3 regions of the Bradyrhizobium sp. WSM4873 genome follow, and region 2 is predicted to be linked to each of the others. Evidence: riboswitches for the same ligand, from Rfam matches in the RefSeq annotation. Region 2 holds a riboswitch; each other region holds the start of a gene.
The links. Region 2 has a riboswitch for cobalamin ahead of AC0L21_RS03780 (DUF1636 family protein). Riboswitches for the same ligand answer to the same signal wherever they lie in the genome.
Positions count from the first base shown of each region.

Region 1: linked by a shared signal. The riboswitch ahead of metE (5-methyltetrahydropteroyltriglutamate--homocysteine S-methyltransferase) and the one ahead of AC0L21_RS03780 (DUF1636 family protein) in region 2 are both predicted to bind cobalamin.
Region 3: linked by a shared signal. The riboswitch ahead of AC0L21_RS36055 (ribonucleoside triphosphate reductase) and the one ahead of AC0L21_RS03780 (DUF1636 family protein) in region 2 are both predicted to bind cobalamin.

Region 1 is NZ_JBVVPS010000034.1:8,710-20,686, reverse strand. Features, by position in the region: gene AC0L21_RS31470 (cytochrome-c peroxidase) at 562-1,629, shown strand; gene metE (5-methyltetrahydropteroyltriglutamate--homocysteine S-methyltransferase) at 2,449-4,764, opposite strand; cobalamin riboswitch at 4,864-5,063, opposite strand; gene AC0L21_RS31460 (4Fe-4S binding protein) at 5,852-6,055, opposite strand; gene AC0L21_RS31455 (EAL domain-containing response regulator) at 6,633-7,847, opposite strand; gene AC0L21_RS31450 (GNAT family N-acetyltransferase) at 8,576-8,917, shown strand; gene AC0L21_RS31445 (hypothetical protein) at 9,632-9,775, opposite strand; gene AC0L21_RS31440 (citryl-CoA lyase) at 10,345-11,172, opposite strand; gene AC0L21_RS31435 (CaiB/BaiF CoA transferase family protein) at 11,228-11,977, opposite strand, start outside.
Region 2 is NZ_JBVVPS010000001.1:778,509-790,485, forward strand. Features, by position in the region: gene AC0L21_RS03760 (precorrin-8X methylmutase) at 1-452, opposite strand, end outside; gene cobG (precorrin-3B synthase) at 452-1,615, opposite strand; gene cobN (cobaltochelatase subunit CobN) at 1,612-4,860, opposite strand; gene cobW (cobalamin biosynthesis protein CobW) at 4,860-5,894, opposite strand; gene AC0L21_RS03780 (DUF1636 family protein) at 5,891-6,274, opposite strand; cobalamin riboswitch at 6,370-6,589, opposite strand; gene cobO (cob(I)yrinic acid a,c-diamide adenosyltransferase) at 6,630-7,265, shown strand; gene AC0L21_RS03790 (cobyric acid synthase) at 7,275-8,723, shown strand; gene cobD (threonine-phosphate decarboxylase CobD) at 8,712-9,674, opposite strand; gene cbiB (adenosylcobinamide-phosphate synthase CbiB) at 9,686-10,627, opposite strand; gene cobU (bifunctional adenosylcobinamide kinase/adenosylcobinamide-phosphate guanylyltransferase) at 10,749-11,252, shown strand; gene cobS (adenosylcobinamide-GDP ribazoletransferase) at 11,249-11,977, shown strand, end outside.
Region 3 is NZ_JBVVPS010000054.1:18,729-25,871, reverse strand. Features, by position in the region: gene AC0L21_RS36070 (hypothetical protein) at 83-439, opposite strand; gene AC0L21_RS36065 (anaerobic ribonucleoside-triphosphate reductase activating protein) at 1,583-2,236, opposite strand; gene nrdD (anaerobic ribonucleoside-triphosphate reductase) at 2,193-2,384, opposite strand; gene AC0L21_RS36055 (ribonucleoside triphosphate reductase) at 2,398-4,434, opposite strand; cobalamin riboswitch at 4,542-4,753, opposite strand; partial or broken gene AC0L21_RS36050 (IS256 family transposase) at 5,194-6,003, shown strand; gene AC0L21_RS36045 (outer membrane protein) at 5,963-6,388, shown strand; gene AC0L21_RS36040 (hypothetical protein) at 6,394-6,543, shown strand.

The DNA.
Region 1 (11,977 bases), on a different contig from region 2:
ATCACCTCTAGCCGGGCCTGGCGCTTGTGGCATCTGTGACACTGAATGTAGTGATCAAACCAAGACATCAGACTTTGTTTGTTCGTCCGGACCCGTTCTACAACTAAATCAGCAACTTGCATCTCGGACGCAACTGGCATCGCAGTTGCTAATTGTCCAATGACACCGTGAGCGCTGAGCGCGGCCATTGGTGTAAGACGGATACATCAACTTTGCGGGAGCGTATTGGCCACCCAATCGCTCGATGGAGCACCGATGCGGCCACCGGACAGCTTACTGCTTGCGGCACACTTGTTGTTGTCAGATCGACCATCACGCCGAACGTTGAGGCGCTAGGCTGATCGACCAACAGAAAGGCCGCGATCTAAGCTCAAAGCCAACTCGCGAATCACGTAAGCCCCTCAAGCCCGTGCGTGAACGCCGGCGGCGAGCTGCAAAGTCGCACATTTTTGCAGCCTCGCTTCAGATGATCCGCTGCATACTGCGCCGGACCGTCGAGGAACGCGTGGCATCGCTTTCGACTGTTTCCTTGTTTAACAATCAGAACTAATGAGGCGGTGTATGAACATGTCAATCCCGGAGCTTCGGCTTGTCGCTGAAGCATCGATTTTAGCTATTGGGCTGCTGATGTCATCAGGAGCTAACGCCGACGATGATCTGATGAGAAACGCCAAGCAGACCTTCCATCCAATCCCCTCGGTCATTCCTGCGGTAAAAGACAATCCGGTGACGCATGGAAAGGTCGAGCTTGGCAAGATGCTGTTCTTCGATCCGCGGCTATCAGCGAGCGGGATCATTAGCTGCAATACGTGCCATAATCTCGGCACCGGCGGAGTCGATGCCGGTCCGACCTCCGTTGGTCACGGCTGGAAGGTCGGCCTACGTCGGGCGCCAACCGTCTACAACGCAGTGTTCAATGCGGCGCAATTCTGGGACGGACGCGCCGCGGACCTGAAGGCGCAAGCCACCGGCCCGGTGCAGGCGAGTGCCGAAATGAATGCGACTCCGGATCATGTGCTCGGTATCTTGAACTCAATGCCCAGCTACGTCGTCTTGTTCAACAACGCGTTTCCGAACGAAGCGAGACCGGTCACCTTTGAAAATTTTGCGAAGGCGATCGAGGCTTTTGAAGCGACTCTCATTACACCTGCGGCTCCGTTCGACCAGTATCTGGAGGGCAATACACGTGCTCTCGATGATCAGCAAAAGTCAGGGTTGGCACTGTTTATGGCGAAGGGATGTTCCTCTTGCCACAATGGTATCAATCTCGGTGGACAGGCCTACTTCCCGTTCGGCGTGATGAAAAAGCCGGACGCAAGCGTGCTTCCGGACGCCGATAAGGGCCGGTTTGCGGTCACCAGGGCGGTCGGCGACGAATATGTCTTCCGCGCGGCGCCATTGCGAAACGTCGCGTTGCGAGCCCCTTACTTTCATTCGGGACAGGTTTGGAGCCTGAAGCAAGCTGTTGCCCTGATGAGTGAAATCCAGCTCGGCACCAAGCTTAGCGATAGAGAGGAAAACGACATTGTCTCATTTCTGAATTCGCTGACCGGTCGGCTGCCTAAGATCGAATATCCGATACTGCCGACGCGCAACAACACGACACCAAAGCCTTCAATAGGCAGATAGCCTTAGCAGCACCGGCCTCATTCCCTGCCGAACAGCAACAGATGCGCTCCAAGAACCCGGGGTCCCGCAATGACGCCAAAATGAATGATCCCCTGCTGTCACTGATAAGCAGGCACATAAAAAGCCGCCCGGCCTCAATGCGAGGCCGGGCGAAAGTCACGCGGGAGCGACGCTGCTTTCCGCATCGTTCCAGCTTTCGTCGGTAGGGAGGACTACCGGCGATCGACTTACGACGAGGGCATTCGCCGTCAAACAAGGAGAAGCGGATATCGCTCTGCACAACTTAGCGAGCCGCTTGCCTTTCGCTGCTGTCGTAAACTTCAGGACTTGCTCACCACTTGCCAGCTGTCCGGTTGGCACGGGCAGCGCCTTGATGGAGCTGGGATCCATCGCGCAGGCGGTTTGACTGCCGAGCCCTGAAACTCAACCGTCAGTTTGCCGTCACGCGCCAGTATTTTGGCACCGCCGAATACCAGCAAATCTTCCCGAAGACCGCGCGAAGGCGCAAATTAGGTATGAAATTCCGCAAGGGCGGTAAAATAGATTGTTTTGATGGGACGCATCCACGCGATGGATAAATGAAGCGATAGGACCGTGGTTCGCGTCGAGCGTAAGTGACTTGGAATATGTCACCTAATCGGTATGGCCGGCATGCGGTCGTCCGCCGGTTCGAGCTTGTCGCCGCTGTATGCGATCGCCTCCGCCGGGGCAAACCGGCATTCGCAGGCGCTGGACACTTTGGAAGCTCGCAAGGATATCGCGAGCTCCCAAAGCGCGTTCATCTTATTCACAGATACGTTGGCGACACGCTCCGTACGATCATGCCTCGGCCCGCAACTCACGTGCGGCGGCCACCATATTGACGAGCGCGGGACGCACCTCCTCCCATCTTCGAGTTTTCAGTCCGCAGTCGGGATTGATCCAGAGCTGCCGATCGGAAACCCGCTGCCGCGCCAACACAATCAGCTGCTTGATCTCGGCTGCTGCGGGAATGCGCGGTGAATGAATGTCATAGACGCCTGGCCCGATTTCATTAGGATATTTGTAGCTCTTGAAAGCGTCGAGCAATTCCATTTTGGAGCGCGACGCCTCGATTGAAATGACGTCGGCATCCATTGCTGCGATCGCATCGATGATTTCGTTGAACTCGGAATAGCACATGTGCGTATGGATCTGAGTTCCGTCAGCGACAGCGGAGGAGCAAACGCGGAAACTGTCCACTGCCCAATCGAGATAGTCCTTCCACTGCGATTTGCGCAGCGGCAATCCCTCCCGCAACGCAGCCTCGTCGATCTGGATCATGGTCGCTCCAGCCGCCTCAAGGTCGATGACCTCGTCTCGGATCGCGAGAGCGATCTGTCGGCATGTCTCGCTCCGCGGGATGTCGTCACGGACAAACGACCAGTTCAGGATCGTCACCGGTCCGGTCAGCATAGCCTTGACGGGTTTTTTGGTCAGAGACTGCGCATGTCGCCACCATTTAACGGTCATGGGCTTCGGGCGGGAGACATCTCCAAACAGGATAGGAGGACGAACGCACCGCGAGCCATAAGACTGAACCCAGCCGTGCTTGGTGAATGCGAAACCCAACAGCTGCTCGCCAAAGTATTGAACCATGTCATTGCGCTCGAACTCACCGTGTACGAGCACGTCCAGGCCGATATCTTCCTGCCAATGCACGGTATGGGCTGTCTCCGCTTTCAGAAGCTGCTCGTACTGCGTGTCATTCAGCGCTCCCCGCGCATGAGCTGCACGCGCATTGCGGACGTCCGCCGTTTGCGGGAAGGATCCGATGGTTGTGGTTGGAAACATCGGCAATGCGAAGGCGACGCGCTGGACGTCGGCGCGCTGGGTGAACGCACTGCGACGGCGACGCATGCTATCGTCGATCGCGGCCATTCGTCCGGCGACGTTCGCACTGTGGATCTTCGGCGATGTTTCGCGGGTGACGGATGCATCCTCTGAGAGCGTGAGTTCATCGGCCACGTCGGCAGCATGGCCAGCCAGCGCTTTGCCCAATATCGAAAGTTCCTTGATCTTCTGCACTGAGAACGCCAACCACGTCTTCAGATTGGGATCGAGATCGATCTCTAGTTCAATATCGGTCGGAACATGAAGCAGCGAGCAGGAGGGGGCAATCTGAACACGGTCCCGGCCCAGTTTTTTGACCATAGGAGCAAGTTGGTCGAGTAGCGCCGGCAGATTAGAGCGCCACACGTTGCGACCATCAACGACACCGAGCGAGACCACGAGATCTCTACCTGCTCTGGCGACAATCGCGTCCAACTGGTCAGGTGCACGAACCAGGTCGACATGAACCCCGGCAACGGGCAAGGCCAATACTGTTTCAAGATTGTCGCCGACAGCCCCGAAGTATGTGGCCAGCATGATTTTAAGCGCCGGCACGGCCTTAGCGAAATGAGCATAGGCCCGGCGGACAGCGGCCCGAGATGCTTCGTCGACGTCCATCACTAGGCATGGCTCGTCGAGCTGAACCCATTCAGCGCCGCGCGAGGCTAGTTCGCGGAGAACATCGACATAGACGGGGAGGAGTCGATCAAGCAGCGACAGCGGATTGAATGCGGGATTTACGCTTTTGCCGAGCTTCAGGAAAGTGACTGGGCCCACTAGGACGGGCCGCGTCTGATAACCGAGGCTTCTTGCCTCCTCATATTCCTCGATCGGCTTCCGAGAGGCATACGTAAAGATCTGATCCTGGTGAAATTCCGGCACCATGTAGTGGTAGTTCGTATCGAACCACTTCGTCATCTCCTGTGCGGCTACGCCGGGCCCATGCTGAGCGTGACCACCGTCTTGAGCGCCACGCGCCATGGTGAAGTAGGTTTTGAGCGACACAGGACCTTCGTTCCAGCCGTAAACGTCGGGAATGGCGCCGACCATTAGGCTGGTATCGAGCACATGGTCGTAGAGCGAGAAGTCATTCGAAGGAATGACGGTCGCACCGCGGGATTTTTGCCGTGCCCAATTAGCGGCACGAAGTCCACTCCCCACCTCGAGGAGCTCGGCTTCGCTGGATTTTCCCGCCCAGTAGCTCTCGAGCGCGAATTTGAGTTCGCGTCGTGGGCCGATGCGTGACGTCCCCAGTGTGGCAACGGGAAGCGAAAGGATTGACATAGCTTAGACCCCATGTTGGGGCAAAGGCCATGGCGGACGCAGATAGCGAACATCGCGTGAGCGACAACTGCTTGGCGCACACCGGGACGCCCCGCCCGTGGACGATATCTTGTCGAGGCAGGTCTCCTGGCTCACGGGTCGTCGCTGCTGTCCGGCCTTCCCGAAGCCGCATGGCTTCAGTGACTTCGTTGGACAGCGGCTCGCCGCTTACAGTTGCGGGGGCAGCGCCGGCATTGCACCGGCTTCCCTCTTAGCTCCGGATCAAACGAAATCCGGAGACCGCGACGGCTTGAATTATGCGCACGAGGATCGATGCGTCAACCTACCGATTCTCGCTGCGATATTGCCCAAGCGATTACGAGCGCACTAGGCAGGTAAGACGGTCTTGCTCGCGGCCTAGTGAACACGCCCGGATCTGTGGAGGCTCCGCTTTTGAAATGCATTCGCTCCCTGCTCGCGTAACGGTTGAGCTCCACCACCGGAACGAACCCGGGCCGCTTTCGGTATCTGTGTGATCGCGAGGAGGCGACCTTTTCCGTCAGCAGCTTTTCGAACCTGCGCGTCAGGAAGGTGCGATCATCCTCGGCCGGCATCCGTTTGGTCACAGCCCACGAGGCTCCCTAGAAATTTCGAAAGCCGGATTGCTCCAGGACCGAACGGATGATCAGGTCGGCTCCTTGGTGTTCGGCGGGCCCGCGACCAGGCACGAGGTCGTCCGCCTCCGTGAGGTTGGCCAAGATGATCTTCTCGGTGCACTAGGTGTTCACGTGCTCAGCGACTTTTGCGCCGGCTTCGATGCGTCCGTGGCCGCTCGACGCCGGGTCTTCCTCGCCTCGACTCGCCGCCAGCGACGATAGGCCGTAACGCGGCCACTGAGCATCGAGGGCCTTGTCCTTGTTCGTGACAAATTCGACGGTGTCCTCCGACAGAGCCCTTTGAGGGGTTCCTCGGCGTCGCTCAGCGTCTTAAGCTCATAACGATGTTAATCGACCTCGATGCGCCCCATGCGGTCGTGGTCTCCTCAAGGTCCCACATCTACAACTTCGTTCGCGAAATCGAGCGATGAGGCCTTTTGGTCGCGGGCTGCCTATCCTGTCTTGGACGGGACACAGGTGTCAGGGACCGGGCAGACCACCGCGCATTGCGGCGTGTCGCAATGGCCCTCGCACTCCGTACATTTTTTGGCATCGATAACGTAAATGTCACGCTTCAGACTGATCGCCGCGTTGGGACACTCGAACTCACATGCGCCACAAACGGTGCATTGCGAAGCGACGATCTTGTAAGCCATGCCTTCCGACTCCTTAGGCGAGCGATGCCATGGGCGATCCCTTTCAAATGCCGTGCCAAACGCAGACGCGCTCAATGTTGGGCAATTTGCCCAATTCGGCTGTCCCGGGTCTGAGACCATGTTGCGTCTGCGACAGCAACAGGTCGCTTCAATTTCAGCCTACGAGCCATCGGGCCCTCTTGCGAGAGTCAGTCGCGACTTGACGCTGGAAGCGTCCGTCGGTTTGTTTGGCACGTCAGCGCGGGGGCAAGCGAGGCTGACGCTTCCTCCACCGGCGGCGACAAAAACCCGCGAACGAACGCAGGTCTACGTCGGATCTCGGCAAACCTCCGGTCACACACCCCGACTGGAGGTTTGTGCAAGCCTCGCTCATGGCTGCAACGCTAGCTCCGCGGAGGACTCGCTGGAGGCTTGCCAAAACGGGCTTGTGGTATAACAAGCTTCGGAGGGAAATGAAGTGGCGGCGGGACGAGCGACACTGGCCCTGCAGACCGAATTGCACTCAGCCTCATGCCTGGTGCCGAGTAGGCATGGCGGTGCTCGTGAGCGTCGCTTGGCCGCACTCAGCCACTCGCAACTATTTTAGACGAGCTGGAGCAGGGTTGAAAGATGACTGTGCAAATTGCTTCAGTGGCATGGCTTTTCCGAACAGATGGCCCTGCGCAAGGTCGAAGCCGAGTTCGGCCACAGCGATTAGGTCAGCCTGGCTCTGCACACCTTCGGCGACGGTGCGCACATTGTACTCTTTGGCTAGATCGACGATATGGCGGCACACCGTTCGCTTGAGGGGCCCATTCGCGCAGCCGCCGACGAACTGACGATCCACTTTCAATTTCATGAACGGGAATTTTGTCATCCCCATCAGCTGCGGCCAATTGGCACCGACATTGTCGATTGCAAGGCCAATGTTGTGAAAGCGAACCTCACGCGCAACCTCGACCAGGAGATCTAGGTTCTGGATCGCTTCCACGCTCTCGATTTCAATCGTCAAACCGCCGAAAGCGGCGTGCGACGGCATGCGCCGACAGAGATCGCGTACCGCCTGCGGGTCAATCAGGAATGCTGCCGGGAGATTGATGGAGAGATCGATCGAAATTTGCTGCTCCAGAAGATACTGCCAATCCTTGATCGCGCGGTCGATCACGAACTGCGACAAGTTCCTAAAATGCGGATCGTGAGGTTCCGGGATGAAATAGGCCGGTGGAACAACGCCCCAGGTCGGGTGCCGCATTCGCACATGCGCCTCGGCGCCGCGGCGGCTAAGGGTACACGCGTCAAACTTCGGCTCATACCAGAGCTCAAGCCAGCCAGCGTGTAAGGCTTCTCCGACATGGACCGCGGGACGGGGCGCCGGCTCTCTTGGCAAGAGCATGCCGATCCGATCGCGCAACGTCTCGGCTGCAAACGGCGCCCTGAGCGGCGGCAGCATAGCAAGTCCATATTCACTGCCGACCTGCTGCACTGCCGCCATGATGATCGACTCGCGCGCTCCGAACGCCAGCACTCGGCCTGCGAATTCTTCGCGTACCAGTATCTCGAGCAATCGTCCAGGCTCGATGCGGTCCGAGCCAATGCCGAGCAGGATCAGATCAGGGAACTCCGTGCGGAGTACATGCGGCAACTCGTCAGCAGTCCTGCATTCGCTGATAACAAATCCCATATCCTCCAGCACATCCCGTAGAAAGGCGCGCAGATGCCGCTTGCCGACGGCCAGGCATGCCCGCGGCCGCACCTTACGTTGCCCGAAGATTACAGGTTTCCCTCCGACCAGTTCGGCCTGCCCATGTTCCATCGCAACCACTCCCGTTCCGTGACGGTGCCTTAAACGACGAGCGAAGGTCCAAACAAGCTGTGCTTCCCAATATCTTTCGATTGTTCGAGATAAGCTTAAGATAGTGCATTAGTGTGCAAAATCTTTCGCGATCTTGCTCAGACGATTTTATCGGGCGCACGCGTATGATACCTGTCGCGCTTCGCGCAACTTTGTACGATGTCGTACGCGAGGTGGGAATCTCTCCTTCGGACGGACCGAGCTGACGCTCTATGGCGCTGCGATCATCGTGGCGCACGATTTATTGAATAGAGTAGTTCGTGAGCGACGATCGGCAATCACTCTTACGAACGTTTGATCGACATGACCGGCGTGTGCCGTTTGGTGATTGTTTTCCAATCGAAGGCAGCCCATCATGAGTGCGCAGCTGCTCAAACCGCAGTCGATTCTGAGAACGGCAATGGCTTGCAATTACCTCAGCTCTGTTGCCTATAGTGAGTGTGGACGTGCTGCTTCCTACCGAGCCAGATAGTTGCTCTCAATTGCGTTTTCTGTATCCTGAGCATGAATTTCCTCCAGAGGGCTCGGTCAGGTGTTCGTGTTGGCGCTGAAGGGCGAGGCACGTCCAGCGCGGGCACGGTTTTGCGCAAGAGCGTGCCAGGAGATGAGAACGCGGTCGCAAAAGCGGTCGAAGAGCTACTTTCCGAGTTAGGTGGCCTCGGACACTTCAACGCGCGAAGCAGGCGGCGTTGCGCCTGATTCAGGATCCCGAACAGGGCTTCATTTTTGTCGTCGAGGAACAAGGCACCGGGCAGATTGTAGGGGTAGCTAGCATCTCGGCCGTACAGGCCGTGAGAGCAGCCGGAGCGTACTGCGTGCTTCAGGAGCTATGGATTTCTCGTGACTTCCGCAGCTCTGACTGCGGTCGGCATCTGCTCGAGGCGGCAGATTCGGAGGCGAAGCGACGCGGCTGGCAGATGATTGAGGTTGCGTTGCCTCCGGATGGCTATCCGGCCCTAGAACGGGTACGCCACTTCTACGAGGAGAGGGGATATCGGGTGGGAGGATTGCGCGCGCGCAAGAGGCTCTGACAGTGGTACGACCTCTGCGCCACACACTTAAAGCGCTCCTGGGCTAGCGTGCTATCGGTAAAGTCCGTCACGCAGTCAGTCCTGGGCTTGTTGCTTCTCAAAACGAACGCTTCACGCGTGCGTCGCGGCCGAGCCTGATCGAGAACCTTTGACGCTGATGCGGTGCTGACTCCCACCGCGAGCGGTTACCTCTTCGGCCTTCTTGGCGAGAACGTTCGAGAATATTAGCGATCAATCATTCTGCATGGTGGGAAGCGATACCGCGACCCGCCCGACCAAAAGGCGACAGGTCGGCGGCGGCCCGTCGCAGGCGAAGCCCGACCCAGCCTTACGAATCGTTCTTTTGCGCTTCCCATGCAGTGCGATTTACTGGCTCTGGTTTGAGATCACCCACACAAACGCCATCCATTCGTCACCAATTACATTCTCTCGGCAACTGGCCAGCCAGTCGTCTACCAGACTCATTTCCTGCATCTTGGTGCGGCGGACCGGCGCGTGAAAGCATTCCGCACCACCTTGCCACTCCTGCTGGCGAATTTCGAGGAAGGTGCGCGAGATCAGCCATCACACTGATCCGGTAGATGATTCCGTAATGAGCAATGTGCCGAGTGCCGCGTCCAATACGACATTCGTGCAGCTCCCTCCCTGCGCAGGACTGGATGCGAGCGGACCGCTTCGCCGTTTGGCGCCAATACGAAAACGTGGCCGAGGGGATCATGCGCGACAAAGAGCCGCCCTTTTTTGATCGACCGTCAGTCCGTCAGGACCGCTCGTCGCGAAGAACCAGCTGAATCGTCCGACTTTCCCCACGCCATCACGCATCAGCGGTACGCGCCAGATGCTATTGTCGCGCGTCATTGCAACGAACAATACGGTCTCGTCCGGACTGAGCACCAGGCCATTCGGGCCCGGGCCATTAGAAATCAAGCAATGATCCGGCCGTCAGGGCACAGTCGAAATGCCCGGCCGGTCCGATCGTGCAATCCAGTCTGGCCCTGATCGGTGAAATAGATGTCGCCTTTGGTCGCGATATGCAGGTCGTTGCAGCCTATGAAGGACTCGGAATTGCGGTGGCCCAGCACCGGTCGGATGGTCCCTCTCTGTGGATCGCTCCAGGAGACCGTTGATATAGTCGGACACGAGCACCCGGCCGTCCGGAGCAACCTTCAGACGTTCGGCCAGCCGTCGTATTCGATGATCAAAGACCAGATGCCCTCCGGTAAAATCCGGAAATGCAGCCGAAGGGGATGTCGACGACATAGAGATTCCCGGACTGGTCGAACGACGGTCCCTCCATGAAACAATCTACTGGATATGCCCCGCGGTTCGCGTCTACCCATTCCGAAGAAGCAGCCGGGCGACGAAACTCCGCCGGCATCGACGAGAACACGCTGGCCTCCATCAGCTTGGGCGGGTTTTCGAGATGCTCATGATGCGCCTTCGAGCCTGCGACGCGGCTGGCCCTCGTATTTGTAGCCGAACTGCTTGGGCATTGGGCCCTTGTTGCGATCGTTGCGCCCAGTTTGCTCCCAGGCGTGAGCCAGGATTCCGACCGCGCGCGACAAGCAGAAGACCCCCCGCGCGAGCGGAGAGGCGAAGCCCAGTTCGCCGTAAATGACCGCGGTCGCGCCATCGATGTTCATCGGAATGAGCTTGCTCTTGCGCTGTTGCATCACCCGCTCGATCGCGCGAGCGGCCTTGGCATAATCGCCGCCGACACTGCCCTCGTCAGCTGCGGCATCCACCAGCGCCAATAGCGGGGCCGCGCGCGGGTCGACTGGATGAAACCGGTGGCCGAAGCCCGGCAGATATTTGCTGCGGGTTGCGGTGAAATGGTCGATTGCAGCGCCAGCGGCCTGCTCGATCTCTCGCCCTTGGCGCCGTCGCAGCACATCCTCGTAGAGTTCGATAGCCTGCTCCCCTGCTCCGCCATGCACGTCATCGAGCGTGTTGATTGCCGAGGCCATTGCGCCATTCAGGGGCAGGCCGCAGCTCACCGCCATTTGGGCAATTGCAATGGAGGGCGCGTGCGGACCGTGGTCAACGGATCCAACCAGCGCAGCTTGCAGCAGCTGCTCCTGTGCTGGCGTCGGCAGATTGCCACGTAACATCAGCCAAATCATGGCGGGAAAAGAAACGCGGCCTATCAAATCTTCAATTGGATAACCCCGATAGGCGATGCGACCTGGCGCGATATCGCAAATGGAGGTTCGCCACCAACTGGCCGCTTGCTGTCTCAGTTCTTCTTCGCTCATTTCCGGTTCCGTCCTTTCAACCTGCCGATTGCCAACCGACGCAAGCCGTCGGATGTCATGATATCGGTCCGTCCGTGGCTGCGCGGACGGGCAGGAAATCAGCCTCTCCTTGCTTTGGCGTCCCGACGGCTCGGCTTGAGACTAGTTGCTCAACCTCCGCATACGAATAGCCGAGCCGCTGCAGCCATCGCTCAGTGTCTGCTCCGAGCGTCGCAGGTGGTGAAGGCACCGAAAACTCCTCATCCAGCCGGAACCCCGGCCGCGTGATTCGTAACGGCTGCGCATCGTCTTGTTCTGCCGCCAAAGTCTCGACGAATCCGCGCTCAACGACCTGTGGCTGCTGCAACACTTGCGAGACCGTCAGCACACGGCCGGCAGGGACACCAGCCAAGTTCATTTGGGCCTCCCATTCCTCAGCGGGCTTGCAACTCAATGCCTTGTTCAACTCCGCGCTCAGCGCAGCGCGGTTCACCTTGCGCATCTCGCGTCCAGCAAAGCGTGGATCCGTCTTCAGATCCGGTCGGTCGATCAGGTCGCATAGGGCTTGGTACTGCTTCTGCTCGTTGGCAGAAATGTTCAGCGGGCCCGTTGCGGTGCGGAACGTGCCGGAGGGAGCCGCGGTAAAGTTCTCGTTGCCGATGGGCTGCGGCTCGATCCCGGCGTTCAGGTGGTTGGAGACGACCCATCCCATCGCCGCAATGGTGGCCTCGAGCAGGGACACGTCGATGAACCGACCCCGTTGCCTATGCCGCTGGTCGACCAGAGCCGCGGCGATAGCAAACGCAGCAGTCAGTCCCGCAATCGT
Region 2 (11,977 bases):
CGGTCCTCCAGCATGTTGAGGAGATGAAACAACGCGGTCGGCGCGTTGCCGATCGCCACGACCGCGCCGTCGAGATGCGGCCGCCATAGCTCCAGGGCCGCAGCCGAACGGGTGTTGCGCATGGACTGCGCGAGCGCGGGAACGGTCTCGTCGCCCAGGGTGCAGATGACAGCGTTCGCCGCAGGAAGCCGCGCGCGCGTAATTCCTTCGGAGACCATGCGCGCGTCGCACAGGATCGGTGCGCCCTTCTGCAAGGCCGCGCGCGCAGCCACCGCCATGCCTGATGTGAAGCGGATATGCGCTTCGAGGCCGACCATGCCGGCGGCATGGATCATCCGCACCACCACCTGCTCCTCGTCCGGCGTGAAGCGCGCAAGATCGGCTTCGGCCCGGATGGTCGCAAAGGACTGCCGGTAGATCGCCGCGCCGTCGGTCTCGTAAATGTGCGGCATCAGTGCCCTCCCATCAGGATGGAGGGATCTCTGACGATGTCGTCGCGGTTCAACCCCCGCAGGATGGGCTCATCGCGCGTCGACCCCGCACGCACGAGGTCGAAGCCGGCGCTGGTCGCAACCAGAGTGATGGCGGCGGGACCGGAATGGGCGCAGCCCTTGGCACAGCCGGAGACGTGGAGCCGTGCGGCCGCGCCGATGTTCGGCGCCAGGGCCGCGGCAAGGTCGCGGGTATCGGCATGCGCCTCGCGACAGCGTGGCGCACCGCTACAGGCGATGACGCGCAGCGCAGGGTCGTAGGCCTCGGTGATAAGACCGGTCGCGCTCGGCATCGCGCGCTTGCCCTCGCTCAAAACCATCCGCCACGGCGTCATGCGCAGCGCATGTCCGCAACCGGCGAACTGGTTGAACGTTGCATGCGCCATCTGTCCGAAGGCGACGCCAACCATCGCACCTTGCGCATAGAGGCCGGGACGCGCCGCGGCCATAATCGGCGCCGGCTCGGCCTCGCTGCGCAATTCCGCGGGCAAAATTGCACCAGTGGCAAGATGCGCCGCCATCCGCCCTCGCCCGCCTCTGGCGCCGCCCGAGGTCACGAACCAGTCGGCGAATGCGAGAGCGGTGATCACGGCCTCGCCACGCGCGACGGAGCGGCCGAGTTTGGCGCCATCTGCCCGCACCAGCAGGCCGCCGGACTGATCGCGCTCGATCCGCACGTCCGCGGAATCGCCCGCCAACACGCGTGAGGTGCCGTCATCGATGGCGAAGCCGAACTTGGTTGGAAGTTCGAGCGTGCTATCTGCAAGCGCCTCCTCGAGCTCGGCGGCGAGCGATTGGGTTGCGTCCCCGCTACGCCAGAACGGCGTCACGAGGATGTTGCGACGGGATTCGGTGTCGGCGTCCGGGTCGAGCAGCGCCAGTTGCGAAAGGCCGTCGAGCAGCAGCCTGTGGCTGGTCTCGTTGACGCCCCTGATCTGGAGATTCGCCCGGCTGGTCACGTCGATCAGGCCGTTGCCATGGCGCTCGGCAAGATGGGCCAGTCCGGAGATCTGTGCCGCGTCGAGCCGCCCGCCGAACGGACGCACGCGGACCACGAGCCCGTCGCCCGATTGCATCGGGCGCAGCGCGCCGGGACACCAGCCCTTGACCACCGAAGCGCTCATGAGGCCTCCCGCAGCGCAGCCGCAATCGAATTGCGGCGCGTTCGCCATAGCGAGGCCTCGTGCAGGCGCGTGAAACACGACTCCATCGCGACGAGTGCCGCCGGGTTTTCGCGGGCCATGAAGGCCCGGACGTCCTCACTGCCGAGCGTCGCATCGTAGTAGAGGTCGAACAGATGCGGCGGCACGGCGCCGGCCAGATGCGCGAAGGCGGCCATGTGCTCGAGCGTTGCAGTGATCTCGGCCGCCCCGCGAAATCCGTGGCGCATCATGCCCGCGATCCAGGCCGGATTGGCCGCGCGCGCGCGTACCACCCGCGAGATTTCCTCGGTCAGCGTACGCGCATGCGGCTGCTCGGGGCGCGTCGCATCGAGATGATAGAGCGATGGTCCTGTCGCACCGAGATGGGCTGCGGCGGCCGCAATGCCGGCCTCATGCGCGGCATAGTCGGCCGCGAGCAGAAGATCGGTTTCCGGCAGATCCTGCACGTGCACAAAAGCATCGGCCGATGCGAGCCGCTTCTCGATCCCGGCACGATCGAGCCTGATCTCGCCGTCGGCCGAGAACGCCCATGACGAGGCCGAGAGCCACGCTTCGCCGGCGGCCTCGCGCGTCTCGGGCGTGAAGGCGTCCGGGATTGCCGAGAGGCCCACACCGTATTGTCCGGGACGCGGCGCGAACACGCGCGATGTGCGATGGCGATATGGATTTTCATCGCCCTCGTCCTCCCGGGCCGACAGCGCCTCGGCTGCCGCCTCGAACAATTGCGCAAGGCCCGAGAAGACGTCGCGAAACAGGCCCGAGACACGCAGCGTGACGTCGATGCGGGCCCGGCCAAGCTCGGCAGGCGCGATGATGTCGTAGCCGGTCACACGGCCGGAAGCGTGATCCCAGCGCGGCGCAAGACCAGCCAGATGCAGCGCCATGGCAAACTCTTCGCCTGCGGTGCGCATCGTCGCCGAGCCCCAGAGATCGACGACAAGGCCCTTCGGCCAGTCGCCGTGATCCTGCAAATGGCGGCGCAGCAGCTCTTCCGCGAGCTTGATGCCTTGAGCATGCGCCGACGGCGTCGGCACCGCGCGCGGATCGACGGCAAAGAGATTGCGTCCCGTAGGCAGCACGTCCTGGCGGCCGCGATAGGGTGAGCCTGACGGCCCCGGCGCCACGCGCTGTCCTGCAAGCGCGGCCCGCAAGGCGTCGCGTTCCGCGTCGCCGCAGGGGCCGCGGCCGAACACGTGGAGGCCGTCGCCGAACTGACTTTCCTTGAGATCGCAGACGAAGCGATCGATCCGCGGGATCGCTTCGGCCGGCGCGGCCGCTGCATCGAGGCCAAGATCGTCTTCGAGGCCGGCCGCGCGCGCCTCGTCACGGATCGCGGCGATCAGACGCTGGCGGCGGCCGGGATCGAGGCCATCGGCCGTCGAGTACTCGTCGAGGAGCTGTTCGAGCCTGCGCAGCCCGTCCGGCACCGCTGATGCTGCGAGCTGCGGCGGCATATGGCCGATCGTGACGGCACCCAGGCGACGCTTGGCCTGCGCGGCCTCGCCGGGATCGTTGACGATGAAGGGATAGATGATCGGCAGATCGCCAATCAGGGCTTCCGGCCAGCACGCCTGCGACAGCGCCACGGATTTTCCGGGCAGCCATTCCAGCGTGCCGTGCGCGCCCATGTGCACGACGGCATCACAGCCCTGCGCTCGGAGCCAGAGATAGAACGCGACATAGGCATGGCGCGGCGTGCGGGCGAGATCGTGATAGTCGGCATCGCGCGTGGTCGCATCGCCACGCTCCGGCTGAACCGCGATGATCGACCGGCCGCATTGAATCGCGGCGAAATGGAACGCGCCGTCGCGACAACCCGGATCCTTCTCCGGCGCGCCCCAGGCTTGCGCGAGATCATCCTGCAAGACTTGCGGAAGGCGCGACAGCGCCGCACGGTAATCGGCAACGCTCCAGCTCAGGGTCTGCTTGAGCAGCGTCTCGCCAAGTCCATGGACAGGCGCAATATCGAAGCCGGTCTCCGCGAGGTCGGACACCAGGGCCTCGACCGAGGCTAGCGCATCGAGACCCACCGCGTGCGCGATCTGATGCGGGCGGCCCGGATAGTTGGAGAGCACGAGTGCCATGCGCTTGTCGGCGGCCGGCTTCTCGGCAAGGCGACGCCAGGCCGCAACGCGCGCGGCGACGGCCTTCACGCGCTCCCCGTCGGGCCTGTGTGCCAGATGCGAAAATTGCAAATCGGGATCGCGCATCGCTGCCGACTTGAAGCTCACCACGCCCGCAAACAGGCGGCCGTCGACCTCGGGCAGCACCACATGCATCGCGAGGTCGCCGGGCGACAGGCCGCGGAGAGAACTCGCCCAGTCCTCGCGGCGTGCCGTGGAGAGCGCGACCTGGAATACCGGGCAGGATGCGGCATCGAACGGCGTCGTGCCGTCGTCGCCCATCGCCGAGAACGCCGTCGCATTGACGATCGCGGCCGGAGGATTTTGCGCCAGATACTCGCGCAACCAATCCGCAACCCCCGCGGCTTTCAGCGAGGTGACGAACACACCATGCGCGTCGAACCCCTTCTCGCGCAATGCGGCGATCAGGGCATCGACCGGGCCAGTGTCGGCCGCGGTGAGATAGGAGCGATAGAAGGCCACGAGCGCTCGCGGCCTGCCCTCACCCAACGCCGGCGCGGCAATGACACCGCGCGCCGGATCGTAAAAGCCCATCTCGGGAACGGTCGTCTCCCCGATCACGGGGCCGGCATAGAGGCCCGAGGCCAGTGCAAGCTGCGCGATCGCGGCTTGCGATGCGACGGGGCCGCCGGTGTCGCAGAGCACCTTGAGCCGTCGCAGCGTCGAGACCGGCAGGGTCGAATATTCATCTAGCCGCGCGTCGTCGCGGCCGTCGGCCGGCAATACGGCCAGCACGATGCCGCGCTCCTTCGCCAGTTGCTGCAGGGCCGCGAGCCCATACGACCAATAGGATTCCCCGCCGATCAGACGCACGAGGATGCCGCGCGCCTGCGCCAGCGTGCGTTCGATATAGGTGTCGACGGAGAGCGGATGACGGAGTTCGGCGAGATTGACGAGCCGTAGCGACGGCAGGCTGTTGCGGCCACGGCGCCAGCCGGCCGCGAATGCGGCAAGATCGGAATCCGAATACGAGAGCACCACGAGATCGGCCGGGTCCTGGCCGATGTCCCTTGGTATCGCGGTCTCCTCGAGACCGCGGCTCTCGCGGAAGACGACGTGCATCAGATGCTGAGTCCTGCCCTGATCGCGGCCTCGTCGATATCGCCGTGCTCGCCGATCACGACGAGCTTTGATCGCCTCGCACCCACGCCCCAAGGCTTGTCGAACTGGTGGCGCACGCGCTCGCCGACCGCTTGCAGCAAGAGGCGCATCGGCTTGCCTTCCATCGCGATGTAACCTTTGACGCGCAGCACATTCTGCTCGCGCGCCAGACGCTGAACGGATGCAACCAGCGCGTCGATATCGGTGACCTCAGGAAGATCGATCACGACGGACGCAAAATCGTCGTGCTCGTGATCCTCCTCGCCGTCGTGATGCGAGGGACGCGCGGCGAGATCGTTCTCGGCGGCAGCACCGAGACCGAGGATGAGACGCGCGTCGATCGCGCCGTCGGTGATCGCAAGCATCGGGACGCGACGCGGCATCTCGGCGGTGATCGCCGCCTTGGCCGCTTCGAGACCTGCCGCGCCCGCAAGGTCCGCCTTGGTCAACAGCACGATATCGGCGCAGGCGATCTGGTCCTCGAACACTTCCGACAGCGGGGTCTCGTGATCGAGATTTTCATCGGCCGCACGCTGCGCCTCGACGGCCGCAGGGTCGGGCGCGAAACGGCCGGCGGCGACAGCTTCGGCGTCGGCCAGCGCGATCACGCCGTCGACCGTGATGCGCGAACGGATCTCCGGCCAGTCGAATGCCTTCAGCAGCGGCTTGGGCAACGCCAGGCCCGAGGTCTCGATCAGGATGTGATCGGGCCGCACCGGCCGCGACAGCAGCTTCTCCATGGTCGGAATGAAATCGTCAGCGACGGTGCAGCAGATGCAGCCATTCGCGAGCTCGATGATGTTCTCTTCCGGGCAATTCGCATCGGCGCAGGATTTCAGAATTTCGCCATCGACGCCCTCGCTGCCGAACTCGTTGACGAGCACCGCGAGCTTCCTGCCGTTGGCATTGGCAAGCAGATGCTGGATCAGCGTGGTCTTGCCGGAGCCGAGAAAGCCCGTGACGACCGTGACCGGGACTTTTGCGAGCGAATTCATTCGGCGGCCTCCGGCACGATGGCCAAGGGGAAAATGGGGGGAATGCGGGCAAGCGATTGCTTGCGGAATATCTCCGGGCGGCTGCGCCAGGGCACGAGGCCATCGGGTGCGGCCGCATAGGCCGCGGCGCCCGCGACCACGTCGCTCGCATGCGCATCCGAGAGGCGACCATAGACATAGGACCAGCGGCCGGGTGCGCTGAGCGCGACCGAGCAACCCTGGTTGCACGCAGACAGGCATTCGACGGGAACCACGCTGACGCCGTCGGGCACACCGGCCTCGAGGATCGCACCATGCAGGCGCTTGCCGGGAGTCGTCTCGCCCTCGCCAAGGGTCTCGCCGGCACGGCAGGTGATGCAGACATGAAGTGTGACGGTCATCGCTTCTTCCAGAATAAACAGCGGGAAGCGAAGAGGCCCACGAACCGTTCTTGCGAAGGCCCGTTTCCCCGTCGCGGAACACCCCGTCCGCCGGTCCAAAATCGTCCGCGCTGGCAGGTCTCCCGGCTTGCGGAGCAGGGTTTCCCCTTCGATCCCCGCCTTCCCGATCCCCAAGAGGGGTCAGTGGCTTCGGGCATCTCTCCGGTCACGGTCGCGGGGGCGGCTGCATTTTGGAACCAAATCTTGCCGATTCGGACCCTATCGCATTCCCTCTTCGCCTGTCGTAGGACAGGAACCAACGCCGGGCCACCATTTGCCCCCGACCGCCTCTTGTCAAGCCGAAGGACCCCGTCCGATGACGTCAGAACCGGATACCCAGACGGCCGACCAAACCGACGCCCGCCACGCCTCGAAAATGGCGAAGAAGAAGGCCGCCCGCGACAAGATCATGGCGACCAAGAGCGGCGAAAAGGGCCTCATCATCGTCCACACCGGCGCCGGCAAGGGCAAGTCCTCCTCCGCGTTCGGCATGATCGTCCGCTGCGTCGCCCATGGCTTCCCCTGCGCGGTCGTACAGTTCATCAAGGGCGCCTGGGACACCGGCGAGCGCCGCATGCTCACCGGCCATTTCGGCGACCTCTGCCAGTTCCACGCCATGGGCGAAGGCTTTACCTGGGAGACGCAGGACCGCGCCCGCGACATCGCGGCCGCGCGCGCCGGCTGGGACAAGGCCAAGGAGCTGATCCTCGACCAGAATCTCCGCATGGTCGTGCTCGACGAGATCAACATCGCGCTGCGCTACGACTATCTCGACATCGCCGAGGTTGTCGAATTCCTCACGACGCAGAAGCCGCCGATGACGCATGTCGTGCTCACCGGACGCAACGCCAAGGACGAGCTGATCGAGATCGCCGATCTCGTCACCGAGATGACGCTGGTCAAGCATCCCTTCCGCTCCGGCATCAGGGCGCAAGCCGGCGTCGAGTTCTAAGAACTCGCGATGGCGCGCGCATTGATGATCCAGGGGGCCGGCTCGGACGTGGGCAAGTCGCTCATCGTTGCCGGCCTCGCGCGCGCCTTTGTGCGACGCGGCCTGCGCGTGCTCCCGTTCAAGCCGCAGAACATGTCGAACAATGCGGCCGTCACCATCGACGGCGGCGAGATCGGCCGCGCCCAGGCACTCCAGGCACTGGCTGCTCGGGTCGAGCCGCACACCGACATGAATCCGGTGCTGCTCAAGCCCGAGACGGATGTCGGCGCGCAGGTGATCGTGCAGGGAAAACGCATCGCGACCGCGCGTGCGCGTGAATATGCGGCGATGAAACCGTCATTGATGGGCGCCGTGCTGGAGAGCTTCGAGCGGCTGAAGGCGCGCGCAGATCTCGTGCTGGTGGAGGGCGCCGGCAGCCCGGCCGAGGTGAACCTGCGCAAGGCCGACATCGCCAATATGGGCTTTGCGCGCAAGGCCGATGTGCCGGTCGTGCTGGTCGGCGACATCGACCGCGGCGGGGTCATCGCGCAACTCGTCGGCATCAAGACGGTGATCGACCCGGATGACGCCGCGATGATCCAGGGATTTGTCATCAACAAGTTCCGCGGCGATCCCACGCTGTTCGACGACGGCTACAGGCTGATCGAACAAAAGACCGCATGGCGCGGCTTCGGCGTGCTGCCCTGGTTCGCGCGCGCCGGCGAGCTGCCGGCCGAGGATGCGCTGGGCCTGAGCGATGCGCGCAAGCCGGGCCAATGCAAGATCGCCTGTCTCGCGCTGTCGCGGATCGCCAATTTCGACGATCTCGATCCGCTCAAGCTCGAGCCTGGCGTCGATCTCGTGATGGTGCGGCCGGGCGAAGCCATCGCCGGCGACGTGCGCCTCGTCATCATTCCCGGTTCGAAATCCACCCGCGGCGACCTCGCCTTCCTGCGCGCCCAGGGCTGGGACATCGATCTCCTGGCGCATCACCGCAGAGGCGGCCATGTGCTCGGCCTCTGCGGCGGATATCAGATGCTCGGACGCAGCGTCACGGATCCCGATGGGATCGAGGGCCCCGCGGGCGACACAGCGGGTCTCGGGCTTCTGGATGTCGCGACGGTGATGAGCCCGGAGAAGACGCTGACGCGTGTCGCGGCCGTGCATGCCGCGACGGATCAGCCGATCGAGGCTTATGAAATCCACATCGGGCGCACCGATGGGCCGGATCGCGCGCGGCCATTCGCAAGGCTGAATGGCGAACCGGAAGGCGCGATCTCGCGCGACGGACGCGTGCAAGGCAGCTATCTGCACGGCCTGTTCACGTCGGATGATTTCCGCAAGGCGTTTTTGGCGAAGCTCGACATTCCTGCCGGCGACGTGCCCTATCACGCCAGGGTCGAAAGCGCGCTCGATGCCCTCGCCAATCACATCGAAGCTCATCTCGACGTCGACGGCCTGCTCGCGCTAGCGCGCTAGAGCCTCGGCCAGGCGCGACCATTCGGATTCGCCGCCCGGAAGCCCGAGGCGCAGCCAATTCGGCTCTCGCGCGAACACGCGCGACCAGATATGGCGACGCGCCAGCTTCTCCTGCGCGGCAAGCGCGCCAGGCGTCCCGTAGAGACGAAACAGCTGCGTCCCGCCAACGAGCGTCCAGCCTTGCGACCGCACCATGCCATCGAGACGAACGCAGTCCCGCGCGAGCCGCGCGGACGTGGCCTCGGCCCAGGTATCATCACGCAGAGCTCGGCAGCCGATCGCGATCGCCGCTCCCGAGACCGGCCAAGGCCCCAACATCGCCGCGATCCTGCTGATGTCGGACGAATTGCCGAGCGCGAAGCCGAGCCGCAGGCCGGCAAGGCCGTAAAACTTTCCGAAGGAGCGCAGAATCAACAGCCCCGGCCGATCCTCGGATGCAAGCGATAGCTGCGGGGCCACATCGGCAAAACTCTCGTCGACGACGAGACGGCCGACGCGCGGCAGCACCGCCAGCAAATCCTTTGGCGTATGACATCGGCCGTCGGGATTGTTGGGATTGACAACAATGGCGAGGTCGGCGCCCACCAGCGCGTCGAGTTCCCCGACCTCCTGGACCTCCCAGCCCGCAGCCGAGAGGACCCCGGCATATTCGTTGTAGGTCGGCGCGAGGATGCGCGCGCGGCCGGGCAGCGCGAGTTGCGGCAGCAGTTGAATCGCGGCCTGTGCGCCGCCGAGCGCGACAACCGCCGCGCTCGTGCGATAAGCGTGCCGCGCCGCCTGATGCAGCGCCTCGATCTCGCCGCGGGACGGCAACGCGCTCCACGCGCGCGCGCTCACCTCGCCCACGGGATAAGGCAGGCGGTTGATCCCGGTCGACAGATCGATCCAATCCTCCGCGCGACCGCCGAAACGCTGCTGGGCCTGATCGAGATTTCCACCGTGCTCGCGCATGCGCTGTTCTTTCACGCGAAGGCCAGGATCGCAAGGACACCGGCGAGCAGCAGCATGGCGCGGCGGTAAACCGTCAATCCCCGATCGATATCGGCAGCAAGCGGATCGCGCGCACCCTCATTCAGCCATGGCTCGATTGTGGTGCTGCCGCGATAAATCCGTGGACCGCTGAGCCGCACACCAAGCGCACCCGCCATCGCTGCTTCCGGCCAGCCGGCATTGGGCGATCGATGTCGGCGTGCATCGCGCATCATGCACGACAGCGCCTCCGATCGCCGTGGCGCCAGCAGCACGAACAGACATCCGGTCAGCCGCGCCGGAATGACATTGGCGACATCGTCGATGCGCGCCGCTGCCCAGCCGAAGGCTTCGTGGCGTTCGCTGCGATGGCCGATCATGGAGTCCAGCGTGTTGATCGCCTTGTAGCCCAAAATGCCGGGCAAGCCGAACAGCGCGCCCCAGAACACCGGTGCGACGATGCCGTCGGAGGCATTCTCGGCGAGGCTCTCGATCGCCGCACGCGCGATCCCGGCCTCGTCGAGCGCTGCGGGATCGCGGCCAACGATGCGCGAGACCGCGTAGCGTGCGGCGGCGATGTCACCGGCCCGCATCGGGTTTGCGACGGCAGCAACGTGGTCGTGCAACGAGCGCAGCGCAACCAACGGCCAGCCGAGGACGCCGACCAGCACGATCTGGATCCAGCCTAAGGGAAGCAAGGATTGAACTGCCCAGCCGAGGGCGACGGAGAGCGCGATCACCGCGAGCGCTCCGGCAAGACCAGCGGCGCGGCGAAATGCCGGCGGATCGGACCGTCGATTCCAGGCGTTATCGATGGCAGAGATCAGCCGGCCCAGCCACGTGACGGGATGGCCGATGTGCGCGAACAACCACGACGGCCAGCCCAACAGGGCATCCACCGCCATCGCCACCGCCATCGCACCCGCAAAACCCACAGCCGCCTCCTGTCCCGCCCCTGTTGCGCAAACCACGACCAGAGCGCAAGTCCCCGATTGGCGGATTTCGGCTTTGTTTTTGGTCGCGTTTGGTGATTAGTCAGGCCCACAGGAGACCTTTATGACCGTCATCTTGATCACGGGCGGAGCGCGATCGGGCAAGAGCAAGCGCGCGGAAATGCGCACGCGCGCCTTTCCCGGGCAGCCGGTCTATGTCGCGACGGCCGAGGCTCTCGATGCCGAAATGGAGGCGCGCATCGCGAGGCATCGCGCGCGCCGCGGAACCGACTGGATCGAACGCGAAGTGCCGCTCGATCTCGTCCCCGCGCTGGTCGCAACCGACGGCGGCGGCGCGCGGCTCGTCGATTGCCTGACGTTGTGGCTCTCCAACCTCATGCATGCGGAGCGCGATTGGGAACGAGAGGTGAGCGAGTTTGCCGGCGCCCTGCCCCGCTTGAAAAGCCCCGTCGTTCTCGTCACCAATGAAGTCGGCCTCGGCATCGTGCCCGACAACGCGCTGGCGCGCAGCTTTCGCGACGCCGCCGGGATCATGAACCAGATCATCGCTGATGTCGCCGACGAGGTCGAATTCATCGTCGCCGGCCTACCGATGAAACTGAAATGATGCCGCGCGACCAATTCTTGCCCGACGTCATCGCCGATCTCAGGACGGCGGCATCGTTCATGACGATCCTCCCGGTCGCTCCTTCGAAGCCCGCAGCTGACGGCACCGTCGCGCGCGCGACCTGGGCGCTGCCCGTCGCGGGACTGCTGGTCGGCCTTGCCGGCGCCTTGGTCTACAAGCTCGCGAGCCGGTTCGGTCTGACACCGAGCCTCGCCGCCCTGCTCGCGTTGGCCGCGACCGCCCTCGTCACCGGCGCGCTGCACGAGGACGGCCTTGCCGATACCGCCGACGGGCTCGGCGGCGGCCGCACCCGCGAGCGCAAGCTCGAGATCATGCGCGACAGCCGGATCGGCACCTATGGCGTCTGCGCGCTGATCCTGTCGTTCGGCCTACGCTGGAGCGCGCTTGCGGCAATCGCCAATCCGTGGGCGGTCGCGCTCGCGCTGTGCGCTGCGCATACTGCGGCCCGCGCCGGCTTGCCGGCATTCATGTCGCAGGTCGCGCCTGCGCGACCTGACGGCCTGTCGGCGGGCGCCGGATCACCGCCGGGCCGCAGCGTTGCGATCGCCTTCGCCGTTGGAACCCTCGCGCTCACGCTCGCGCTTGGGCCGGGCAAGGCGCTGGTGAGCCTGATCCTGCTCTCCCTCGCCGGCCTGATGCTGGCGCGACTTGCCATCCGCCAGATTGGCGGGCAGACCGGCGACATCCTCGGCGCGTTCGAGCAG
Region 3 (7,143 bases), on a different contig from region 2:
GATCCTGCCGTGAGCCGACCGATGGGACCCACGCGAGTCATCTCAATAAAGGGGCGAAAGAGAAGTTAGGACTTTTACGCTTTCAATCCGAGCCTTCCGGGTTTCCGAGGTCAATCAATTCGGCCAAGACGTGATCTAGACTACCCGCGTCCCGATCCAGCTCGATCAAGAAGGCACCGTAGAACTCGTTGTGATGGATTCGTCCAAAGCGCCGGTCCTCATAGATCTCTCTTTCCGCAGGTCGCGCTAGGCGCAAGCGCATGATGCCGTAATCGTCGCACAGAAGGGCCCCGCCAGACTTCAGGGCCGAGAGTTTCGTGCGCAATTCCTCACCTTTTAAGATCGCTTCGGCTGCCGCGTGGGTTTTTGAAGCAAATGCAAAGACGGGACGCCGGTCGACCTCAACCGCGAAAACGGAAAGGGAGGGGAATTCTCTCATTTCTTGATCTTCAGACCGATCTCAACGAGCCGTCGAATTGCTTCGGACAACTGAGCTGCTGCCGGTTTGATGGACACCGAGTTAAGCTAATCCCACCTTGCGTTCGAGCTCAACGGGGCCGGCCTCGCAACTACCAAAAGGGGGCGCTGGACGCGCGGACCGCACCAAGTTAGCCTCGTCCGATGGCCGTTCGGGGAGACACACAAACACAAGATGAGCTGGAAGAAGGAACTAGAGGCGCTGCTTCAACAATCCGCGGCAATGTCGAACGCGCAGGAACATTAGCACCTATTCCAAAGCCGACAGCGCCCATCGCGCCGATTGCAAACGCTCCCCAACGGGGCTTCCCCGCCCGATTCTCCCCGGCCGTTGAGCTGGGACAGCTCCGAACGAGAGCACTTCACCAAGCGACTTGCGGATTTCAAGGTGCACGAAGAGGGCGTTCACCGCGATCGCGAGGAATATTGTTGCCGCACGATGCACGGGACACGCGATCTCGCGAGAGGCCAAGGCATAGAGGAGCAGACCTAAGTGCACGCAAATGCGCGTAAATTTGCTAATTCCGGCCATCAGTTCCCGGCGGCCATTGCTGCCTAAGCGCTTCGCCACCGACCTTCGCCTGCCTGGGGTGCCGGACGCGTACGCTGACCGCCGGCCTCTGGTGCGGATGTCGGATGAGGAACAAGAATGCCGATTAACAATTGCGACACAGTTCACGCGAAGCAGCATTAGAGCAGTTCAGTTCGGCACACTGCCTGCTTTGTTCCACGCTACGATCCCCGACGTTGGTGGCGATTCGGGAGCGATCTTGGAGACAGGCGGCCCTGGCCACTCTCCCACATTTCTGCTGAACATAGCAGATCAGCCACGCGCCGCGCCCATGGTGGCCTGGCGCGAAGGCATTCACGGACTGTTCAATGCGGCTGTGGACTTGACGCGTCGCTTCGGACAACGGAATCGTTGCGCGCCTGCCTAGAGCCGCACCACCAGCAGACACCGGCGCCCGCAGATCTCCTGCGGCAAAACGCGAAGTGTTTCTCCAGCCGCCGCAGCAGTGTCTGGTGTCGGGCGGACCGCAACTCGGGGGGGAATGGCAGGGATATGTGCTGCAACCGGCACCCGGACGGCAGCGGCTCACGGGGACTAAAGAAGGCTCGCGGTCGTGCATCCCGCCGCCCGGAACGGCTGAAGCCGATGGGCAGGAACGCCAAGCGCGACAAGGTCGGACGCCAGACGCGCCAGGTCGGAGCGATCCAGCAAAGCATTATGAACCGTCGTGCGGATATCGCACGCGACGCCGCTTTCGAGCAGACGCACGAGGCTGGCCTTGGCGTTGATGCCGCTCCCAACGACGCCAGTGATCCGCTTGTAGTGATCGAACGCAGCCTTGACGTCGAAGCCGATCCAGTCGACGAGCGGCAGTACAGCGGACAGCCGTGTGGGACAGGGCCCGGCGGTGTGCAATCCGACGCGGAAGCCGAGTTCGCCTCGCACGGCACGCATTGCGTCCGGCAGCGCAGCCTGGAGAGTGGGTTCGCCGCCAGAGAACACCACGCCGTCGAGCAGCCCGCGACGGCTATCGAGAAAAGATAGCACTTCCTGCCACGGGATTTCCGACTCTCCCCTCGGGGAAATCAGATGCGGGTTGTGGCAATAGCCGCACGACCAAGAGCAGCCCTGGCAGAAAACCGTTGCCACGAGCTCGCCCGGCCAGTCGCAGGTGGACAGCCGGGCGACCCCGCCAATTCGCAGCTCAGCCGAGCGCGGCGCGCGTTTCAGCGAAGAACCTGCGCTCATTGTGCTCGCCTTTCTTGCCGCAATTGAACGACGACACCGGCCGGTGATAACCCATCACGCGAGTCCAGACCTCACAGGGCTGGCGCTCGTCGTGGCTGAGCGTCCCCGCAGGATCGCTGCTCGTCGTATGGGCATTAGACTCGTTCATCTGTGGTCTCCTTTCAGTTCGCGGCGGCATGCCGCTTGAGTGCGAGCTTTTCGGCGTCGCATTTGGGACAGAAGACATGCTCGCCTTCGAGATAGCCGTGCGTCGGACAGATCGAGAATGTCGGCGTGACGGTGACGTAGGGTAGGCGGAAATTTGAGAGCGCCCGCCGCACGAGCTTCTTGCACGCTGCGCCTGAGGACAGGCGTGAACCCATGTAGAGATGGAGCACCGTACCGCCGGTGTATTTGCGTTGCAGCTCGTCTTGGCGCTCAAGCGCCTCGAATGGATCATCGGTGAGGCCGACCGGAAGTTGGCTCGAATTGGTGTAATAGGGGAGATCGCCGGTGCCCGCCTGCAAGATTCCGGGGTAGCGCTTGCGGTCTTCCTTCGCGAAGCGGTAGGTCGTGCCCTCCGCCGGCGTGGCTTCGAGGTTGAACATGGTGCCGGTTTCGGTCTGGAACGCCGAGATGCGCGCACGCACATGATCAAGCAGCCGTACCGCAAAGGCATGGCCCCAAGGTGTGCTGATGTTCTCGCAATCGGCGGTGAGGTTGCGGATCATCTCGTTGACACCATTCACGCCTAGCGTGGAGAAATGGTTGCGTAGCGTGCCGAGATAGCGCTTGCTGTAGGGAAAAAGTCCGTGGTCCATGTAGCGTTGCACGACCGTGCGCTTGATTTCCAGGCTGTTGCGGCCGATTTCCAGCAGCGCATCGAGGCGATCGAATAGGCCCGCTTCGTCGCCGCGATGCAGATAGCCGAGGCGAGCGCAATTGATGGTAACCACACCAATAGAGCCGGTCTGCTCAGCGCTGCCGAACAGGCCGTTGCCGCGCTTGAGCAACTCGGTAAGATCGAGCTGCAGCCGACAGCACATCGAGCGGACCATGTTCGGCTTAAGCTCGGAATTGATGAAGTTCTGGAAGTAGGGCAGGCCGTATTTCGCCGTCATCTCGAACAGGCGATCTGCGTTCTCGCTCTCCCACGGGAAATCCGCGGCGATGTTGTAGGTCGGGATTGGAAACGTGAATACACGGCCCTTGGCATCGCCGTTCGTCATCACCTCCATATAGGCGCGGTTGATCATGTCCATTTCGGACTGGAGGTCGCCATAGGTGAAATCCATCCCCTCTCCGCCGATCACGGGCACCTGTTCGCGCAGGTCCTCCGGGCAGGTCCAGTCGAAGGTGAGATTGGTGAAAGGCGTCTGCGTACCCCAGCGCGAGGGGACATTGAGGTTGTAGATGAGCTCCTGGATCGATTGCAGTACATCGCCGTAGCTCAAGCGGTCCCTCCGGATGAACGGCGCCATGTAGGTGTCGAACGAACTGAAGGCTTGCGCGCCCGCCCACTCGTTCTGCAACGTGCCTAGAAAATTGACGATCTGCCCGACCGCACTCGACAGATGCTTCGGCGGGCCGGCCTCGACCTTGCCGGGCACCCCGTTCAAGCCCTCGGTCAAGAGCGTGCGCAGCGACCAGCCGGCACAATAACCGGCGAGCATGTCGAGGTCATGGATATGGAGGTCGCCGTCACGATGGGCGCGGCCGATCTCCGGCGGGTAGATGTGCGACAGCCAGTAGTTGGCGACGACCTTGCCCGAGAGGTTTAGGATGAGTCCGCCCAGCGAATAGCCCTGGTTGGCGTTGGCATTTACGCGCCAATCGCTACGTTCGAGATACTCGTTGATGGAAGCGGCGACATCAACCGTCGTCGTGTGGTCCTGGCGCGCCTGTCCGCGTTTCTCGCGATAGACGATATAGGCGCGCGCAGTGGCGAAATAGTCCGCCGCGATCAGCACCTGCTCGACGATATCCTGTACCTCCTCAACTTTGGGAGTTGCGCCGACGAAGCGGTGCGCGATGACCTTGATAGTCTCTTCCATGAACCGGCCGGCCGCCTCGTCGTCGAACTCGCCGCTCGCCCGCCCCGCGCGCGCGATCGCAGAACGGATCTTGCTGGCATCGAAGACAAGCGTGCCGCCCTCGCGTTTGACGATCGAGCGCGGCAATGCGGCTTGCAACGAATTGCTTTGACCCAGACCAGACATCGGCATCCCACTTGGGTTGGGGCAAGGCTGAAGTAGGCGCATGCGGAAAACGAGCCGCCCTCGGCGGCCCACTGCCGGCTAGCGACCACCGGGACACCCCGCCCGAGGACTCTGTTGTTGTCACGGCAGGTCTCCTGGCTCGCGGGTTCTTGCTGCTGTCTGGCCTTCCCGGCGCCGAGATTTTGCGCCAGTGACTCTGTCGACAGCGGCTCGCCGCTTACAGTTGCGGGGGCAGCGCCGGCTTTGGCTTTCGGCCGTACCGGCTTCCCTCTTAGCTCTCTATCTTGCGATTTGAGAGACCGTGACAACTACATCTAGACGCCGTATTCGATTCTGTGTCAACAGACGGTTCGTCGTTGACGAAGCCTCCGTCCTTGGTCCAGCGGCGCTCGGCGACGTAATCCGAAAGATTTATTCACGCCTCGCGGATGCAGCCGTTCCGTTCGAAAGCCATCGAGCGCAGCATCGACGGCGGCAAGAACATTGGAAAGCTCGTCGAGGCGCGGCGCGATGTCGTGCGATCGCTTCTCCCTCGGTCGACATCTTAACCGGTGGGCCGAAGCAAACCAGCCACACGCAGAAAAGTTGGTCGTTCCTGAAAAGTTGGTCGTTCCTGGTGGTGGTGTAGCTCGGTAGAGCGAAGCCGCCCAGACGCGCGCCCTCAATAGCGCCGTAGCGGGCGGGCGGCTTTGCGGTGCTCACCGGCAGTTCTCCGGTAGGATCGGGTTGCGACACGCCAAGGCAACCGAGGAACCAGCGATGACCGACGACATGATGAACCTGCGCACGCTGGTAGGGAAGTCCCCCGACGCCGATCTGCTGCGCGAGATGATCGGCTTTGCCGCCCAGCGTCTGATGGAGCTGGAAGTGGGAGGCCAGACCGGGGCGGCCTATGGCGAGAAGAGCCCCGAGCGTCTGGCCCAGCGTAACGTTACCGGGACCGATTTGGGAGACCCGCGCCGGTGCGGTTGAGCTGCGAATTCCCAAGCTGCGCAAGGGCTCCTACTTTCCAGGCTTCCTCGAGCCGCGCTGCATGGCCGAGAAGGCGCTCACGGCCGCGGTGCAGGAGGCCTATGTGCAGGGCGTCTCGGCCCGCTCGGTGGACGATCTGGTGCAGGCCATGGGCATGACCGGCATCTCCAAGAGCCAGGTCAGCCGACTGTGCGGCGAGATCGACGAGAAGGTTAAGGCGTTCCTCGCCGGCCCGATTGAGGGCGACTGGCCATATCTGTGGATCGACGCCGCCTACGTGAAGGTGCGCCAGAATGGCCGCATGGTATCCGTCGCTGTGATTGTCGCGGTCGGCGTCAATAGCGACGGCCGACGCGAGGCCCTCGGCATGGACATCGGCCCGTCCGAGGCGGAGACGTTCTGGACGGCGTTCCTGCGCAAGCTCGCCCGCCGCGGCCTGCGCGGCGTCAAGCTCGTCGTGTCCGATGCCCACGAAGGTATCAAGGCCACCGTAGCCAAGGTGCTCAATGCCAGCTGCAACGGTGCCGCGTCCACTTCATGCGCAACGCGCTGGCGCATGCCGGCAAGACTGGACGGCGTGTCGTCTCTGCCTTCATTTGTCAACAGAAGCGGATCTCTCCGCGGAGGACAGGCTGGCTACAACTGGCAGTTCGGTCGGGCCATCTTTGGCGTCCAGGGTGACATCGCCGGTGTGGATGTGAAGGGCACCAGTCCCGGCCTCAGAATTGGGGCATCGTGCACGGCCAAGAGCGATTGGTTAGCCACCGTCACGGGTCGGGTCGGCGGTGTTGTTGCCGACCGGACACTTGTGTACGTCAAGGGAGGTGCGGCCTGGATGCAAACGGATCATAACTTCAGCGTCCCTGCCGGTTTCGGCGGAGCGGCTTCCGTGAGCTCCTCCAGCACGAGCTGGGGTTGGTTGCTTGGCTCGGGTGCGGAATACGCGTTCTCGCCCAAGTGGAGCGCATCTTATCGAGTATAGCTAGATTGAGTTTCGACAAGAAGAACATCGCGCTGGATGTCTCAGCCTTCGCAGGCGCACCCGCAATCGCTAACATTGACTTGAAGAACAAGCTGTCGGTGGCCAAGATTGGCGTGAAGTATAAGTTCGGCGGGCCAGCCGTTGGATGGTGTTGACTCTCAAGGCTCCGAAGGAAAGCCCCGCTCACGCGACGCTTTCTCTTTGGCATCTGACGTCCTTCAAGAGCGATGCGGATGTCGGCTTGAGGTGACAACGGACATCAATGGAGCTCAGAGCATTAGGCCTACATAGCCGGGGAGGTGTTGCGCTCTGGGATAACGAAGCAGCGCCGCGACGCCGGCAACGGAAGTCGGCGTCGTGTTGGGAAGCGCCCACTCCAGATCCGGGTAGAAGTCGCATAGCTGCTCGACTCGTTCCTCGGCGCAAGGAAGTCCGCCTCGGCAGCGATGTCGAATGGCGCGCCGGCCCGATCGTCAATCCGTCCTACCGCCCTCGGACAAGGACGAATTGCTCGATCATTGTGGACTACCCACGAGGACGTCGCCGACGACAAGGTGCTCGCGTGGCGGCTTTAGCGGAAATTCATGCGTCGCGTGATATGTGGCGAGCATCTCAATTATTTTGCCGACCCTGGGGTCTATTGCCCTAAATCCCTGTCGCTTGGCGCGCTCGAACAGCGCATCTAACGAGTGTCCAACGTCATGTTTCATCAGCTCTTGCTGCGTCCCGCCGCACCCGCTCAACAAGCAAGGGAG